2 regions of the Variovorax nivicola genome follow, and region 1 is predicted to be linked to the other one. Evidence: predicted binding sites of a transcription regulator. Region 1 holds the regulator's gene; the other holds the start of a gene.

Evidence for each region. Region 1 encodes sigma-54, which starts transcription at its own class of promoters, with help from an activator protein. Its sites were predicted from a motif close to TGGCANGNAANCTGCTTT; they were not measured.
Region 2: the regulator sigma-54 is predicted to act here: its motif matches at 1,864-1,881, upstream of ACSFBF_RS24480 (ammonium transporter).

What each region holds. Positions count from the first base shown of each region.
Region 1 is NZ_JBPJZK010000010.1:174,664-178,563, reverse strand. Features, by position in the region: gene lptA (lipopolysaccharide transport periplasmic protein LptA) at 1-541, shown strand, start outside; gene lptB (LPS export ABC transporter ATP-binding protein) at 538-1,332, shown strand; gene rpoN (RNA polymerase factor sigma-54) at 1,350-2,951, shown strand; gene ACSFBF_RS30405 (phospholipase D family protein) at 2,962-3,900, shown strand, end outside.
Region 2 is NZ_JBPJZK010000006.1:179,737-183,636, reverse strand. Features, by position in the region: gene ACSFBF_RS24490 (thiamine pyrophosphate-binding protein) at 1-229, shown strand, start outside; gene ACSFBF_RS24485 (hypothetical protein) at 265-567, opposite strand; gene ACSFBF_RS24480 (ammonium transporter) at 586-1,824, opposite strand; partial or broken gene ACSFBF_RS24475 (sulfite exporter TauE/SafE family protein) at 2,200-2,304, shown strand; gene ACSFBF_RS24470 (tripartite tricarboxylate transporter permease) at 2,373-3,884, opposite strand; gene ACSFBF_RS24465 (tripartite tricarboxylate transporter TctB family protein) at 3,897-3,900, opposite strand, start outside.

The DNA of each region.
Region 1 (3,900 bases):
CAGCGTGTTCACCGGTAACGTGCTCGTTACGAAGGGCACGATCATCATCCGCGGCGCGCGCATGGACGTACGCCAGGACCCCGAGGGCTACCAGTACGGCGTGGTCACGGCGGCACCGGGCAAGCGGGCCTACTACAAGCAGAAGCGCAATGCGCCCGACGAGTGGATCGAGGGCGAGTCGGAAGTCATCGAGTACGACAGCCGCGCCGACAACGTCAAGTTCATCCGCAACGCCACCATGCGCCGCCTGCTCGGCGCCACGCCGAACGACGAGAGCCAGGGCGCGTTGATCGTCTACGACCAGAGCAACGACACCTACACGGTCAACGGTTCCACCGTGCCGCCGAACACCGCCGTCAACGCGTCCACCCCGGGCGGGCGCGTCAAGACCATCCTGACCCCCAAGGCCGCCACCGCACCGGCGGCCGGTGCTTCGGCTCCGGCCGGCGCGAAGGCGCCGCCGCCAGCGCCCACGCCGGCACCAGGCAAGGGCCTGCGCCAGAGCACCACGCTCAGTGACCAGGGAGAAACCCGCAAGTGATCGAAACCGCTGGAACGCAGGACGCCAACGGCGCACCGGGCAGCCGCCTGGTCGCGCGCGGCCTGAAGAAGAGCTACGGCAGCCGCACGGTCGTGAAAGACGTCTCGCTCGACGTGCAAAAGGGCGAAGTCGTCGGGTTGCTCGGGCCGAACGGCGCGGGCAAGACCACCTCGTTCTACATGATCGTGGGGCTGGTGCGCGCCGACGCGGGCGACATCACCATCGACGGCGAGCCCATCGCCCACATGCCGATCCACCGCCGCGCCCGCATGGGCCTGAGCTACCTGCCGCAGGAAGCCTCGATCTTCCGCAAGCTCACGGTCGAGGAAAACGTGCGCGCCGTGCTCGAGCTCCAGATGGAGCCCGACGCGAACGGCAAGATGGCGCCGTTGTCGAAGCAGCACATGGACGAGCGCCTGGCCGAGCTGCTGGCCGACCTGCGCGTCGACCACCTGCGCGATTCGCCGGCGCTTGCGCTGTCGGGCGGCGAGCGCCGCCGCGTCGAAATTGCGCGCGCGCTGGCTACGCAGCCACGCTTCATCCTGCTGGACGAGCCCTTCGCCGGCATCGACCCGATCGCGGTGATCGAAATCCAGCGGATCATCAGTTTCCTGAAGGAGCGCGGCATCGGCGTGCTCATCACTGACCACAACGTGCGTGAAACGCTGGGCATCTGCGATCACGCGTTCATCATCAGCGACGGGCATGTGCTGGCACAAGGCACACCCTCGGAGATCGTCGACAACGCCGAAGTACGCAGGGTGTACTTGGGCGAACACTTCCGCATGTAAGGGCGGGAGCGGTTCCCATGAAGCAAGGGCTATCCCTTCGCGTCTCGCAGCATCTGGCGCTGACGCCGCAGCTGCAGCAGTCGATCAGGCTGCTCCAACTCTCCACGCTCGAACTGAGCCAGGAGGTGGAGCAGATGCTCGACGAGAACCCGTTCCTCGAGCGCACCGCGGAAGAAGCGGCGCGCGAGGAGTTCGGGCTCGACACGGCCGATGCCCCGGTACCGCGCGATGACGGCGGTGATAGCGGCGACGGCGAGAGCGACTTCGCTTCGCCCGCCGCCAGCGCGTCCACTGCTTCCACCGAAACCAGCACCACCACCACGGCCGACACCGACGGCCCCGCCGCCGAAATCGCCGAGCGCGAGCCCGACTGGGAAGGCGACGGCACCGTCGACATGGCGCCCGACGACAGCGAATGGGGCAGCGACGCGCCTGCGCGCCAGAACAACCTGGGCGACGACGAACGCGCCGACGCCACCGAACTCGCGCGCAGCCAGGAATCGCTGCAGTCCTTCCTGCACCGCCAGGCGCTGAGCCTGCGCCTGAACGAAAACGACAGCGCCGCGCTGCGCTTTCTCATCGAATCGCTCAACGACGACGGCTACCTCGAAGACTCGCTGCCCGCGCTGGCCTCGGGCCTGGCCGGCGACGACAACGACCAGTTCGACGACCTCGTGCACCACTTTCAGGTGGCGCTCGGCCTGCTGCAGAGCCTGGAGCCCGCCGGCGTCGGCGCGCGCGACCTAGGCGAATGCCTGGGCATCCAGCTGCGCGCCCTGGCCCGCGAGGACGAGACCGAGCAAGAGGAGCTGGTCCGCAAGATCGCCATTGCCATCTGCAAGCAGCCAATGGAGCTGCTTGCGCGCCGCGACTTCAAGCGCCTGGCCACGCTCACCCGCAGCAATGAGGAACTGGTGCGCTCGGCGCTGCAGATCATTGCGCGGCTCGAGCCCAAGCCGGGCCGGCGCTTCGTGGACGTCGAGCGCAACATCGTCATTCCCGACGTGATCGTCACCAAGACGGGCCGCGGCACCAACGTGAAGTTCCGCGTCATGCTGAACCCCGAGGTCATGCCACGCCTGCGCGTGCACGACATCTACGCCGGCGCGCTCAAGTCGCACAAGGGCGAAGGCAGTCAGGCGCTGTCGCAGCGGCTGCAGGAGGCGCGCTGGTTCATCAAGAACATCCAGCAGCGCTTCGACACCATCCTGCGCGTGAGCAACGCCATCGTCGAGCGGCAGAAGAGCTACTTCGTGCACGGCGAACTCGCGATGCGGCCGCTGGTGCTGCGCGAGATTGCCGACGAACTGGGCCTGCACGAATCGACCATCTCGCGCGTGACCACCGCCAAGTACATGGCCACGCCCTTCGGCACGGTCGAGCTCAAGTACTTCTTCGGCTCGGCACTGGGTACCGAGACCGGCGGCAATGCGTCGAGCACCGCGGTGCGCGCGCTGATCAAGCAGTTCGTCAGCTCGGAGAGCATCAAGAAGCCGCTGTCGGACAGCCAGATCTCCGAGATGCTGAAGGAGCAGGGCATCGAGTGCGCGCGCCGCACCGTGGCCAAGTACCGCGAGGCGCTGCGCATCGCGCCCGCCAACCTTCGCAAGGCCCTGTAGAAAGCCACCGATGACCCGTCGCCTGCTGTCGCTTTCGCGTTGTGGGCACTGGGTTTTCGTCATGGCGGCGGTCTTGCTGTTCGCCGGCTGCGCCACATTGCCCGACGAGGCGCCGCGACCGCCCACCAAGGCCATGGCCGTCTCGGCCGACACCGCCCTCGGCAAGATCGCGCTGGCCTCGCAGCCCGACCCCGACCTGAGCGGCTTCCGCCTCATGCCCGGCGGCGACTTCGCCTTCGACACCCGCATCCAGCTGGCCCGCCGCGCGCAGCGCACGCTCGACGTGCAGTACTACCAGATCGAGAACGACGAGACCGGCCGCTACCTGCTGCGCACCCTGCGCGACGCCGCCCAGCGCGGCGTGCGCGTGCGGCTGCTGATGGACGACCTCTACACCGCCGGCGAAGACGAGCTGCTGCTCGGCCTCGCCGCCACGCCCAACGTGGAGCTGCGCCTGTTCAACCCGTTCCCGGCCGGGCGCGGCAGCCTGCTGAAGCGCTTCAGCGCCTCGCTCTTCGACTTCAGCCGCGTCAACCGCCGCATGCACAACAAGCTGTTCATCGCCGACGGCGCGATGGCGGTGGCGGGTGGGCGCAACATCGGCAACCAGTATTTCAGGCGTACCGCGGGCGAGAACTTTCTCGACCTCGACACCTTCGTCACCGGTGCGCTGGTCCCGCGGCTGGGCAGCCTGTTCGACCAGTACTGGAACAGCATCTACGTGCGGCCGATCCAGTCGGTGGTGAGCAGCGACCTGTCGCGCGAGGAGCTGCAGAAGCGCTTCGACGTCGCCACCGGCCCTGACACCACGCCACCGCCGCCGCCGCCCGCGCCCAACGACCTGCTCGGCTACAGCCCGATGGCGGAAGACCTGAACGCCGGTAAGCTCGGCCTGATCTGGGCCACCGCAGAGGCCTACGCCGATTCGCCCGAGCGCGTGATCGGCAAG
Region 2 (3,900 bases), on a different contig from region 1:
CGGCCGCATCAGCGCCACGCAGTTGAAGAACCCGGACTTCCGCGGCTATGCCGAAGTGTTCGGCGGCCACGGCGAGCGCGTGACCAGCACCGAGGAGTTCGGCCCCGCGCTGGCTCGTGCGCGCGCCAGCGGCAAGCCGGCGATCCTGCATTGCCTGCTGGACCCGGAAGCGATCACCCCTGGCAGCACGCTGCAGTCGATTCGCAAGGCAGCGCTGGCCGGGAACTGAGCACCCGGTGTCATTCGCACGCACCCCGAAAAGACTCAGCGCAAACCACCCACATAGCGAGGCGTCGGAGTAGGCGGCGTCCCATCAGGCTGCCGCGCCGCCAGCCGCGCAGCGCGCGCCAGCGGCTCCATCGCCTGCTCCAGCCGCATCGCCAGCTGGTAGAGCTCCTCGTCCTTGGTGTCGGCAGCGTGCGCGCGCGTCATGCGCACGATCTCGGCGGCGTACTCGGCGTTGGTCGCCATCCACTCGGTGTCGGTCACGCGCCCATGCTTTCGCCGCAGCGCCACGTGAAGGCGGGCAGCAAGGGCGATGCGTTCGCTTTCGGACATGGATGGCATGGTTCCTCCGTCGGTGGGTCAACTACTCCCGAGATGTTCTCTGTGCTGTGCAAGATCGAGGCCCAGCACCTCGCTGTCGGCATCGACGCGCAACCCGACCATGATGTGCACCAGAAACAGCACCACCGCCGTTCCCGTGGCGCTGTAGATGGCCACGCTGCCCACCGCGATCGCCTGCGTCAGCACGTCGCCCGTGGCGCCCGAAATGCGCGCATCGGCGAACACGCCCGTCAGCAGCGCGCCCACGATGCCACCGATGCCGTGCACGCCGAACACATCGAGCGAGTCGTCCGCGCCAAGCAGGTGCTTGAGCCCGGTGGCGCCCCAGTAGCAGGCCAGCCCCGCGATGGCGCCAATGGCCAGCGCGGCCGGCGGCGTGACGAAGCCGGCCGCCGGCGTGATGGCCACCAGCCCAGCCACCAGGCCCGAGCACAGGCCCAGCAGGGAAGGCCTGCGCCGCACGATCCATTCGCCGAGCATCCAGCTCATCGCGCCCGCCGCCGCAGCGATGTGCGTCACCAGCATCGCCAGGCCCGCGCGCCCGTCGGCCGCCACCGCCGAGCCCGCATTGAAGCCGAACCAGCCCACCCACAGCAGGCCCGCGCCCGTCATCGTCATCGCCAGGCTGTAGGGCTCGAAGGCCTCGCGCCCGTAGCCCTTGCGCGGGCCGAGCGCATAGGCGCACACCAGCCCCGCGATGCCCGCGTTGACGTGCACCACCGAGCCGCCAGCGAAGTCGAGCGCGCCCATCTGCGCGAGCCAGCCGCCCGGCTCCCACACCCAGTGCGCGATAGGTGCATACACCAGCACGCTCCAGAGCAGCGCGAACCACAGGATCGCCGAGAAGCGCATGCGCTCGACAAAGGCGCCGAGCACCAGGGCGGTGGTGATGATCGCGAAGGTCAGCTGGAACATCGCGTAGACCGACTCGGGCACGTTGGGCGCGACATGGCTCACCGCCACCTGCCCGGCCTCCTTCAGGTACTCGAAGCCCGAGAACCAGAAGCGCCCGGTGCCGCCCAGCCAGGGCCAGCCCTCGGTAAAGGCCAGCGAGTAGCCCACCGCGAACCAGGTCAGCGAGACCGCCGCGGCAATCGCCACCACCCCCGCCATGGTGGCCAGCACGTTCTTGCGGCGCACCATGCCCGCATAGAAGAGCGCGATGCCGGGCAGCGTCATCAGCAGCACCAGCGCGGTCGAAGTCATCAGCCAAGCGGTGTCTGCCGCGTTGATGGAGGCGTGCGGTGCCAGGGCCATGACTGTTTCTTCTTCTTCAAGTGATGGACCCTGGGGCTGCGTGCACAAGTCGTGCCACATCGTTAACTATCAGAAACACTTTGGTTCGCAAATCGGGCTTCTCCGGTAAGGCGAAGCGGGTAATTCCCAATGCACTGAGGCGGTGCGCACCCTAAAGTCTGCGCACTCGCGAACGGGCCCTGCTCGTGCTGCCGAGGGTCCGAGGAGACAATCCCCAAGCAACAATAAAAATGCTTCAAAGGCTCCGTACGAGATGCCGTGTTTGACTTTGAAAGGCGCCGCTGGTCGGCGCCTTTTTTATGCCTGAATGACTTGAAGCAGTGGCGTTTCCAGCTCCCTTTTTGATAGCGCCACGGGTGGGGCAATCTTCCCCCTATGGAAATGCTGGTGGTAACGGGCGCCTCGCTGCTCGCCGTGTTTCCGGGCGCACCGCCGGCGACCCTGCTGGGCACCAACAAGAGCGCGTCCATTTGGGGCACGCACCCCGAACAAAGGCCCCAAATGAAAAAAGCCCCCGGAGCGGGGGCTTCTTGTGGGGACCGGAGCGCTCACTCCTCGACGAAGGCTTCTTCGCGCTTGGCTTTGATGGCAGGCAAGAGCACGATGCCCAGCAGCAGCGCAGCCGCCACCAGCAGCCCCGCCGACAGCGGCCGCGTGACGAACACGCTCCACGCACCGCGCGACAGAAGCAGCGCGCGCCGCAGATTCTCTTCCATCATCGGCCCGAGGATGAAGCCCAGCAGCAGCGGCGCAGGCTCGGTGCGCAGCTTGATGAACAGGTAGCCGATGAAGCCGAAGGCCGCCACCATCCACACGTCGAAGGTGTTGTTGTTGGTCGAGTACACGCCGATCGCGCAGAACAGCACGATGGCGGGGAACAGGAACTTGTAGGGCACCGTCAGCAGCTTGATCCACATGCCGATCAGCGGCAGGTTCAGGATGATCAGCATCGCGTTGCCGATCCACATCGAGGCGATCAGGCCCCAGAACAGCTCGGGGTTGCTGGTCATCACCTGCGGGCCGGGCTGGATGTTGTGGATGGTCATTGCGCCGACCATCAGCGCCATCACCGCGTTGGGCGGGATGCCCAGCGTCAGCAGCGGAATAAAGGAGGTCTGCGCACCGGCGTTGTTGGCCGACTCGGGCGATGCCACGCCGCGGATGTTGCCCTTGCCGAAGGGCACTTCGCCGGGGCGCATGCGGATCTTCTTCTCCAGCGCATACGAGGCGAACGAGGCCAGCAGCGCGCCGCCGCCCGGCAGGATGCCCAGTGCAGAACCCAGGGCCGTGCCGCGCAGCACGGCGGGCAGCATGCGCTTGAAGTCGTCCTTGGTAGGCCACAGGCCCTTGACCTTGTGCGTGAACACTTCGCGCTCGTCGTCGGGCTGCGAGAGGTTGCCGATGATTTCGCCGTAGCCGAACACGCCCATGGCGATCACCACGAAGCCGATGCCGTCGGTGAGCTCCGGAATGTCGAAGCTGTAGCGCGCGACGCCCGAGTTCACATCAGTGCCCACGATGCCCAGCAGCAGGCCCAGCACGATCATCGCCACCGCCTTCAGCAGCGAGCCCGAAGCCAGCACCACCGCGCCGATCAGGCCCAGCGTCATCAGCGAGAAGTACTCGGCAGGGCCGAACTTGAAGGCCAGCTCGGTCAGCGGCGGTGCGAAGGCGGCCAGGATCAGCGTGCCCACGCAACCCGCGAAGAACGAACCCAGGCCGGCCGCGGCAAGCGCCGGGCCTGCGCGGCCCTGCCTTGCCATCTGGTAGCCGTCGATACAGGTGACCACCGAGGACGACTCCCCGGGCAGGTTCACCAGAATGGCCGTGGTCGAGCCGCCGTACTGCGCGCCGTAGTAGATGCCGGCCAGCATGATCAGCGCCGACACGGGCGGCAGCGCGTACGTGGCGGGCAGCAGCATCGCGATGGTCGCAACCGGGCCGATGCCCGGGAGCACGCCGATCAGCGTGCCCAGGATGCAACCCAGCAGGCAATACAGCAGGTTGGTGAAGGTGAAGGCAACGCCAAAACCGATGGAAAGGTTGTGGATCAGGTCCATGGTGTGCGCTCCTCAG